Regions from separate parts of the Ferdinandcohnia salidurans genome, predicted to be linked through region 1. Evidence: predicted binding sites of a transcription regulator. Region 1 holds the regulator's gene; the other holds the start of a gene.
What was found. Region 1 encodes LexA, which represses DNA repair genes until DNA is damaged. Its sites were predicted from a motif close to CGAACATATGTTCG; they were not measured.

Region 2: a site for LexA is predicted at 3,843-3,856, ahead of ACFSFW_RS15070 (DNA endonuclease). Genes of this name have one in related genera too.

The regions. Positions count from the first base shown of each region.
Region 1 covers NZ_JBHUEK010000007.1:387,414-392,932, reverse strand. Annotated here, with positions in the region: gene tkt (transketolase) at 1-1,121, opposite strand, end outside; gene ACFSFW_RS04870 (DUF896 domain-containing protein) at 1,234-1,464, opposite strand; gene lexA (transcriptional repressor LexA) at 1,872-2,498, shown strand; gene glnA (type I glutamate--ammonia ligase) at 2,586-3,920, opposite strand; gene ACFSFW_RS04855 (MerR family transcriptional regulator) at 3,976-4,377, opposite strand; gene ACFSFW_RS04850 (methionine gamma-lyase family protein) at 4,487-5,519, opposite strand, start outside.
Region 2 covers NZ_JBHUEK010000025.1:110,737-116,255, reverse strand. Annotated here, with positions in the region: gene flgL (flagellar hook-associated protein FlgL) at 1-204, shown strand, start outside; gene ACFSFW_RS15090 (DUF6470 family protein) at 247-837, shown strand; gene fliW (flagellar assembly protein FliW) at 855-1,298, shown strand; gene csrA (carbon storage regulator CsrA) at 1,310-1,543, shown strand; gene ACFSFW_RS15075 (flagellin N-terminal helical domain-containing protein) at 1,741-2,556, shown strand; gene ACFSFW_RS15070 (DNA endonuclease) at 2,959-3,813, opposite strand; gene flaG (flagellar protein FlaG) at 3,967-4,335, shown strand; gene ACFSFW_RS15060 (flagellar hook-associated protein 2) at 4,380-5,519, shown strand, end outside.

The DNA.
Region 1 (5,519 bases):
TGCGGCACACTTTTGGCGATTGCATTTAATGCTTCACCAGAAGATGCTCGGGTTGCAAGCTTCTTACCCACTTCATAAACTGGCAGTGTGTTCTCCCAACCATCAGGAAGTCTACCCTCTATCGCCATGTCTAACTGCTTTCCAAGCTCTGGGTTAGTTTCCTTATAACGACTGAACATTTGGTTCCATTCTTGTTCGCTTTGTTCTCCAGTTCTTTTCACTGTTTCCTCAAAATGAGTATAGACCTCACTAGGAACGTGAAAATCATTTTCAAACGTCCAGTTATACGCTTCCTTCGTTAATTTTAATTCATCGGCTCCTAATGGTTCTCCGTGTGCCTTTGACTTTCCAGCCCGATTTGGAGAACCATAACCAATAGTCGTACGAACCTCAATGAGTGCTGGACGTGATAAATCTCCTTTAGCCTCTTCTATCGCTTTATCAATCGCTTCTACATCATTTCCATCCTCAACACGTAGATATTGCCAGCCATAGGCCTTATACCTTTGTTCGATTGATTCTGAGAAAGCTTGATTAAGATCTCCATCAAGAGAAATATCGTTGGAATCATATAAAACAATTAGTCGACCCAATTTTAAATGTCCAGCTAATGATGAAGCTTCACCTGATACACCTTCCATCAGGTCACCATCACCACAAATGGCATATGTATAATGGTTAACAATTTCTAATGAGTCTTTATTGTAGACACCTGCTAAATGGCGCTCTGCCATCGCCATTCCAACAGCCATGGCAATACCTTGACCGAGCGGGCCAGTTGTTGCATCGACACCTGCAGTATGGCCGTACTCAGGATGTCCTGGGGTTTTACTGTCCCATTGGCGAAACTGCTTTAAGTCATCAATGGTTAAGCCGTAACCGGATAGGTGTAGCATACTGTACAATAATGCAGAGCCATGACCCGCAGATAATACAAATCGGTCACGGTTGAACCAATTTGGGTTCTTCGGGTTATGTTTCATATGTCGAGTCCACAGAGCATATGTCATGGGTGCGGCTCCCATTGGCATTCCTGGGTGTCCTGAATTTGCTTTTTCAACTGCATCAATAGAAAGTGTTCGAATTGACGCTATCGACAAGTCAGTTAGTGATTGTGTCATAAAAGTAAACATCCTTTCAAAAGTTTCTTGTGAACTAACATCAAACATAGCAGTACTTTCATTGATAGTATGCACAAAAAAAAAGAATACATAGAAATCTATGTATTCTTTATTAATGTAATCTTTTCCGTTTACTGTCTTTCAGTTTTTCTGGGGTTACATCATTACCTTCAGGGTCAACGACTTTTACAGAATGTAATGTATTAGTCATTGAACTTCTAAAAACACGTAAGTACTCTTGTCGAAGCTCCTGCTGTTCTTCTTTTTCTTTATCCGTAAGACCAACTGTCTTCGCTTTTTTTGCAAGAGCATTGATCCGATCAATTTTATCTTTTGAAAGCATAATTTTTACTCCTTGTTTATTCTTTTCTAAATCATAGTTCATAGTACTAGATGAAAAGATATTTTACAAGTCATCCACATTACGCATTTAGCTTGCACTAATAATAACCATTCCCATACTTAATAAAACAAATAGTACATAATAGATAAATCCGCCTTGTAATTTCCTCAACATCTTTATTTCACTCCTATAGAATGTTTGTTCGTATTTTATATTTTTATTATAGACCGAACATTTGTTTTGTGTCAACATAAATTCGAACTTATGTTTGTATAATCTAGTAAAACATGCTATACTCAACTTAAGAAATTCGGTATTTGTCGAAATAACTTGGTCACCTGAACCGAGAGATTATGAAAAGAAGATTTAGATACATATAAAATATAAATGCAAGGGGATGAGCGAAGATGACAACGAAGCTTTCTAAAAGACAGCAGGATATATTGAATTACATAAAACAAGAAGTTAAAGATAAGGGCTACCCACCTTCCGTAAGGGAAATAGGTGAGGCTGTTGGTTTAGCATCAAGTTCAACAGTACACGGACATTTGTCTAGACTTGAAAGCAAAGGGTTGATTCGAAGAGACCCTACAAAACCTCGTGCCATCGAAATTTTGCAGGTTGACGAAAATGAAACAATTCCAACTGCAAACGTTGTGAATGTCCCGGTTATTGGTAAGGTTACTGCAGGCCAACCAATTACAGCTGTGGAAAATATTGAAGAGTACTTCCCATTACCCGATCGTTTTGCTGCACATGATGACCAAATCTTTATGCTTGAGATTATGGGCGATAGTATGATCGAAGCGGGAATTCTTGACGGAGACTATGTGATTGTCAGACAACAACATTCAGCGAACAATGGGGATATTGTTGTAGCTATGACTGAAGAAGATGAAGCGACTGTAAAACGTTTCTTTAAAGAAAAAGACCATTTCCGCTTGCAACCGGAGAACTCGATGCTCGAACCGATCATCCTCAAGAACGTATCTATACTAGGAAAAGTCATCGGTGTTTACCGCACAATTCATTAATTTAAAAAGGGAACATTTCATTTAGAAATGTTCCCTTTTTATGTAACAAAAAACCCTTAACACAAGGATGTGTTAAGGGTTCATTTATTAATACATCGTCAAATACTGCTCTCTCTCCCATGGATGAACCTGGGTTCTAAACATATCCCATTCAATCTCTTTTGCTTCAATGAAGTGTTCGAACAGATGTCCGCCTAACGCTTTGATTAACACTTCATCCTGCTTAAGCATATCTAATGCAAGAGATAAGGTTGGTGGTAAATCCACAATTCCTGCTTCATTACGCTCTTCTTTATTCATCACATAGATATTTCTGTCAACAGGTGCTGGTGGAGTCAACTTGTTCTTGATACCATCTAATCCTGCAGCTAATAATACAGCCATTGCCATATAAGGGTTTGCTGCTGGGTCAACTGAACGCACCTCAACACGTGTGCTTAAACCGCGTGAAGCCGGGATACGAACAAGTGGACTTCTATTTTGAGCAGACCAAGCCACATAACAAGGTGCTTCATAACCTGGTACTAGTCGTTTATATGAGTTAACAGTTGGATTTGTAACAGCTGTAAAATTAGGAGCATGCTTTAAAATACCCGCAATGAAATGTCTTGCATTTTCACTTAATTGTAGGTCCGCATTTGGATCAAAGAATGCATTTTCTTCACCTTTGAATAATGATAGATTACAGTGCATTCCTGAACCCGCTACGCCAAACAATGGTTTTGGCATAAAGGTTGCATGTAAACCGTGTTTACGAGCAATTGTTTTTACAACAAGTTTAAAGGTCTGAATTTCATCACATGCTGTTAAAGCATCTTCGTATTTAAAATCAATTTCGTGTTGTCCAGGTGCAACTTCATGATGAGAAGCTTCAATTTCAAATCCCATTTCCTCGAGCTCTAACACGATATCACGGCGGCAGTTTTCACCAAGGTCTGTTGGCGCTAAGTCAAAGTAACCACCATTATCGTTAAGTTCAAGTGTTGGTTCACCTTTTTCATTTAACTTAAATAAGAAAAATTCAGGTTCAGGGCCAAGATTGAAATTCGTAAATCCTAGTTCTTCCATTTCTTTCAAGACTCTCTTTAAGTTGTTACGAGGATCCCCTTCAAATGGAGTACCATCCGCATTATGAATATCACAAATTAAACGAGCAACCTTTCCTTTTTCCGCAGTCCACGGGAAAACTACCCATGTATTTAAATCAGGAAATAGGTACATATCTGATTCTTCGATACGAACGAAGCCTTCAATTGAAGAGCCATCAAACATCATTTTGTTGCTCAATGCTTTTTCTAATTGACTTACAGGAATTTCAACGTTTTTGATTGTTCCGAGAATATCTGTAAATTGTAAACGAATAAATTTTACATTCTCTTCATTTGCTAAACGAAAAATATCATCTTTCGTATATTTGGACATTGTGTTTCCTCCCCAAACCTAGTTGTAAGTATAGTTTTTTGTAATCTATATGCTATTAATGAAAAAATCTCGACATATCATTATGATGCGGACCTGATTGCTTTTTAAATCTTCCAGCTTGTAATAATTCATTCCTTAAAAGTTTTCTCAGCTCAGAATTCGTTATTTCCTGTTTCACAGGCTCCACAGGTTTTTCTTCCGTAACTTGCCCGGAATTTCGGACTGCGAATATTTGTTTAATTCCTGCCAGATTGACCTTTTGTTCGATCAAGCTCTTTATTTCAAGTAATCGATCAACATCATTAAATGAATATAGTCTTCGATTTGTTTCAGTTCTTGCTGGAGAAATCAAACCATTTTCCTCATAATAGCGAATTTGCCTTGCAGATAATTCCGTTAATTGCATGACAATTCCAATCGGAAAGAGTGGCATGGAACGTCGAATTTCGTCACTCATATGGGACCCTCCTTTTCGCAATGAATAAGTTAATATTATATGATGTTAGATTATCTGTCAACACTATGTTAGAAAACATAACATGAATATATAAATAAAAAAGAGGAGTTTAATCCTCAGTTTTTATTGAAATTAGTTGTTTTGAAAGCAATTGGTTAAGAGCAAGGCAGATGGCAATTTTTACATGAGAATAGGTAAGTCCACCTTGTACATATGCAACGTATGGAGGACGTGTTGGACCATCCGCTGTTAATTCAATGCTAGCACCTTGAATAAACGTTCCTGCTGCCATGATCACATCATCCTCATACCCTGGCATATAACTTGGATATGGAGTTACATGTGAGTTAATTGGAGAAGCATATTGGATTGCTTGACAGAAGGCAACCATCATGTCTTTGTTATCAAATTGAACAGATTGAATTAAATCTGTCCGTTCACTATCCCAGCTCGGCTCTGTTTTCAGACCGATTTTTTCTAATATCGCAGCTGTAAATACGGCTCCTTTTAATGCTTGTCCCACAATATGAGGTGCAAGGAATAATCCCTGATACATTTCCTGTAGAGAATAAAGAGATGCCCCTGCCTCTGCTCCAATGCCAGGCGACGTCATTCGATATGAGCAAGCCTCAACAAGCTCTTTTTTCCCCACTAAATATCCGCCCGTTTTTGCAAGTCCGCCTCCTGGATTTTTTATAAGCGAGCCAGCAATTAAATCAGCTCCAACATGACACGGCTCTTGTAATTCAACGAATTCACCATAACAATTATCAACAAAAACAACAACATCAGACTTAATTTCTTTGACGAACCGGACCATTTCTTTTATTTCTGCAATCGTGAAGGAAGGTCTTGTTGCATATCCTTTTGAACGCTGAATTCCAATCATTTTTGTATTTGCATGAATGGCCTTTTTAATTGCTTCAAAATCAGGTCTTCCTTCAGGTGTTAGATCGACTTTATTATAGCCAATATGAAACTCCTTTAAGGACCCATTTCCTGTACCCCTAATGCCCACAATTTCTTCTAATGTATCATATGGATTTCCTGTAATATAAAGCAATTCATCATTCGGTCGCAACACTCCAAACAATGCAATCGAAATAGCATGTGTCCCTGAAATGATTTGTGGACGTACAAGT
Region 2 (5,519 bases), on a different contig from region 1:
GGAGCAAGATATAACCGTGTGGAACTTATTGATGACAGACTTAGTTCGCAGGAGGTAATTGCAAATAAAATTATCTCAGAGAACGAAGATGCTGATATGGAAAAGGTAATAATTAATTTAACAACTGCAGAGGCAGTGCACCGTGCATCACTTGGAGTTGGATCTCGAATCATTCAACCCACACTTTTAGACTTTTTACGTTAAGCTATCTTATAAAAAGATAGCTTTTTTGATAGAGGTGAAACTATGGAATTAGCCCAAATTCGATTAGAATCTCAATATGCTAAAATTGGAATTCGTAAGAACAATCCAATTCAAGAAATCCAACAACCAAAAGCAGATTTATCAATTGAACAGCCCAAAGCTGAATTAACGATCCAAACTACGCCTGGGAAACTAACAATTGACCAATCTCAGGCAAGAGCGGACATGGACCTAAAAAGCATTTCTCAAAGAATTGCGGAGGCTGCTGACAAGGGTTATCGGGATTCCCTTGAAGGTGTTGCAAGGCGGGCACAAGAAGGAAATGAATTAATGAAAATCGAAAACGGTGGAAATCCAATTTCTCAAATTGCTAAAAGAAATAGTGAAGGACCTGAGTTGCAATTTAATATAGGTTGGATACCGTCTCACTTTAGTGTTAAAACTAATTATGTTCCGGCAGAAGTGGACATACAGGTTAAAGTGAATAAGCCAGTTATAAATGCTAACATTAATAAACCAATTCATGAGTACACTCCTGGAAAAGTAGATATTACTTTAGATCAAAGGCAATCACTAAAAATTGACTTTGTAAATTTAAAATATATCGGTGTGAACTACGAACAAGAGATCTAAAATAAGGTTGTGAAAAAATGAAAATAGATACGAAATATCATGGTGAGATACATATAGAGGAAAAAGAAATTATCACATTTGCAAATGGTATACCTGGATTTTTAGAAGAAAAGTGCTTTGTGATACTACCTTTTGGAGAAGATACTAGTATTTCAATTATGCAGTCAGTAGGAAATTCACAATTGGCATTTGTCGTAACAAACCCGTTTTTCTTTTTTAAAGAGTATGATTTTAATCTTGATGATCAAGTAATTGAACAACTTCATCTGGAATCAGAAAAGGATATTTCAGTTTATGTGATTTTAACCGTGAAAGATCCGTTTGAAAAAACTACGGCGAACTTGCAAGCTCCGGTAGTTCTAAATACAAAAAAACAATTAGCTAAGCAAGTTATATTAACAAATACTTCATATCAAACAAAGCATTTAATTTTTGAAAAAGGAAAAGTATCTGCTAAATAGGAGGTGGGAGTATGCTTGTATTAACTAGAAAGATCAATGAATCAATAAAAATTGGTGATGATATTGAAATTACAATATTATCAGTGAGTGGAGAACAAATTAAAATCGGAATAGAAGCACCAAAACATATTGAAATCCACCGGAAAGAAGTTTACCTAGATATTCAAAATGAAAACAACCAAGCCTCCCAAACTTCATTTGATTTGTTAAAACAGCTGAATATCAATTTTAAGAATACCCGTTAATCTAAAAATGATAACGGGTATTTTTATTTAAGAATTTTGTAGAAAAAACTAAAAATCTATTAAACAATTACAAAACGTGTCGATATAAAGTATGTAAAACATATCAGTGCAAAAGGCGGCCGACTTTCGTACTGTTTGTTAATATATCAAATTCCACAAGGACGTGGGATTACAAACATTCAAGGAGGAAAAAATAAATGAGAATTAATCACAATATTGCAGCACTTAACACACATCGTCAATTAGGAGTTGCGAACAGCGCTCAAATGAAGTCGATGGAAAAGTTATCTTCTGGCCTTCGTATTAACCGCGCAGCAGATGATGCAGCAGGCCTAGCAATATCTGAAAAAATGCGAAATCAAATTCGTGGGTTAGACCAGGCATCAAAGAACTCACAAGATGGAATTTCTTTAATTCAAACTGCTGAAGGTGCCCTAAATGAAACTCATGCAATGTTACAACGTATGGCAGAATTATACACACAAGCTGCAAATGGTACTCAAACTTCGGACGATAACGATAAGATTCAAGCAGAAATTACTCAGTTAACAGAACAAATTGGTGATATCGCAACTCAAACTAAGTTCAACAAACAATCCTTACTTGATAATACTACCACTATAACTTTCCAAGTGGGTGCAAATGCAGGGGAAACAATTGATTTGGTTAATTCAGATAATACTGCAGCTGGCCTTGGATTAGATGCGTTAACGACTCTAGATGGTACTAATACAGTTGCAACTGGTAACCTAACTATTATTCAATCTGCAATAGATACGGTTTCAGATAATCGTTCTAATTTAGGTTCAATACAAAATAGACTTGAACATACAATTAACAACTTAAACACATCATCAGAAAACCTTACTGCAGCTGAGTCTCGAATTCGTGACGTAGATATGGCGAAAGAAATGATGGAACAAACTAAGAATTCTATTCTTGCACAAGCATCACAAGCAATGTTAGCTCAATCCAATCAAATGCCTCAAGGTGTATTGCAACTTTTGAGATAATTGATTAGAAGGGCGTCTTATCTGGTAACGGATAAGAGGATAACTGGGTGAATTGCTGGAACCTCCTAAAGCTTCATCAACCACAACGTAACTGGAAACGGTAGGCGTGACGGTATGAAAATGATGAAGATGAAGATGAAGAATGGATAATCAGCAGCCAAGCTCCTGTGAGGAAACTCTGGAGAAGGTTCAACGACTAGGGAACACGGTCTAAGGTAAAGCTAGGACTATGAATCTCGTAGGGCAGCAAGTGCTGTTCGAAGTGCCCAGCCCCAACGTATTTTGTTGGGTGAAGATATAGTCTATTCTGTATTCGAAAGGTACAGCCGCGAAGCAAGCGAACCAACAACCACAAGGAGTTCTACAACTTCTTCGTTAATAAAATCTTAAAGATGGCCGCCTTTATAGGTGACCATCTTTTCTTAATTCTTTAAGTTTATACACAATTGACCAATACGATCTATTTACCCTTTCAGCTATAACCCTATCTTTTTCTCCCATCAATTTTAATCTAATGATTTCTTTAATTTCCGTTTTTGAATAGTTCTTGTTTCTATCACTGTTTGTTGCTAGAACAGAATAACCTGGATATGTTACTTGGTATTTGTGGATTTCCTTCTGATATCTCCAATTCCAGTTTGTTTTATAAAACATACTTGGGCAACTCGCAGTAATTGGTGATATTTGTTCTAGAAAATCATACGTATTATCTGTAGACGTAAACCTAAGAATGTGACCATGTCCATCCTGACGTTTGTTGATTGTGAATTTTATTTTAAATGTTTTTTGAAAATGTTGACTTAGGATTTGAAGTTGGTTTAAATGAAAGTTTTGTAAATATAAATATACATTTGGTGTTAGGTAAATGAGTTTCTTATTGTGGTTAATTCTTGAGGTAATTGAAAGTGTTCCATCATCCATAAAAATGATAGCTAGAAAATGCAAAAGAGTGCACTTATGTAACAAATCTACTGGTATTATTTTTTCTCCATCTAAATTATAAAAATGAGGATATAATTCAGTAAACAATGGTAAAGCTCTAGAACGAAGTGTATTACTCTTGGGCGTTAAATATAACAAATCGGGGAGAAATGACATCTTCCATTTGCGGTATTCTTTTTGTTGAACCCCAAAATGCTCACGAAAACTATTATTCTTACTTCGTGAACCCTTGTAAATTTTAGTTATTTCCCCATCTCCTATAATGCTTCCAAATAGAATGTTTAGTTGAACGTCGGACAGTTTATTTAAATTCATGCGTCTCCTCCTCTTTGTTTCTATTATACCAAACGTACGTTCCTTTGGTGAGGGGATAAAAAAATTTAAAGGGTTAATTAAGTGGTATCCTTAACTTTTGCTGTTTCCTTCCGATATAACTAATAAAGCCCCGTTCATTTAGGAGGAAACTATATGTCTATAGATAAAATCTCTTCTAGTACAACAATGAACTTCAACAGTGATTATTTTCAACAAAAAAAATCTATTGAGACTGAAACCAGAGGGGAGAACGTTACTTCCCCGCAACAACCCATAAAACAGAGTGAAAAGATAGACTCAAAAGAGAATGTACAACAAGTAATCGATAGCCTGAATAAATTTTTGGAGCCGAATAACACTTCATTGAAATTTGAGCTGCACGAGGAGCTAAATGAATATTACGTCACAATCGTGAACGATGAGACACATGATGTTGTTCGGGAGATTCCTTCTAAGAAAATCTTAGACATCTATGCAGCAATGACTGAATTTCTTGGCTTTGTTGTTGATAAAAAGATTTAACGGGACCAGATGCTTTGTCCCAAATGAAAAGGTGGTGAACACCAATGGTTAGAATTGGTGGATTGGCAAGTGGAATGGATATTGATTCAATCGTTAAGGATTTAATGAAAGCCGAACGCATCCCGTTAGATAAGATGCATCAAAAAAAGCAATATCTTGAATGGCAACGTGATGATTATCGTGATATAAACAAGCAATTGCTTGATTTTGATACATTCATTTTTGATAAGTTAATGATGAAATCAACTTATACGAAAAAAAATATAACAAGTTCAAATGATGCGGCTGTTACTGCTCGCAGTATTAGTGCAACTAATGAAATCTCTGGGTCTATCACTGTGTTCCAGCTTGCAAAAGGTGCTTCGATGCAAAGTGCATCAAATACTGGACTTGATCCAACAAAAAAATTAAGCGAGTTAGGTATTACTGAAACTTCTATTACAATTCAGTCAACAAAGAAGGATGGAACATTTGACGAAGTAGGACAAACAATCACATTTGATCCTGCTCAAGAAACCATTAACTCACTTATAAGCAAAATAAACTCTAACACAGGTGTTAATGCGTTTTTTGATAGTGTGACAGGTAAAGTTTCCCTCACTACAAAATATACGGGGGATGCCAAGGATGCAACTGGTGCAGACCAACCTGAAATTAAACTAACTGGTGAATTTTTTACTAAGTTACAGCTGGACTCCGATAATATTCAGGCTCAGTCCAAAGGAATCGGATCAACTGGACAGGATGCCAAATTTAATTACAACGGTCTTGTTACAACTCGAAGTTCGAATACCTTTCAAATTAATGGTTACGAGTATACATTAAAGCAAGTTACGGGTGACCCTACTACCTTAACTGGACAAGCAGTTACATTTTCATCGTCACCTGATGTGGATTCAATCCTGTCTACCATCGTTTCGTTCGTAGACAAATATAATGCGTTAATTGAGAACATCAACTCTAAAACCAGTGAGAAGCCGAATCGGAATTATCAGCCTCTTACAGACGAACAAAAGGAAGATATGACGGAGGACCAAATTGAAAAATGGGAAAAAGAAGCACGGAAAGGAACCCTTTATCGTGATTCGACTCTCATATCCAGTACAAATACAATGAGACAGCAACTATATTCGAATGTTTCTGGATTGAGCTCAGATTTTAATCAACTCTCGGATATCGGTATT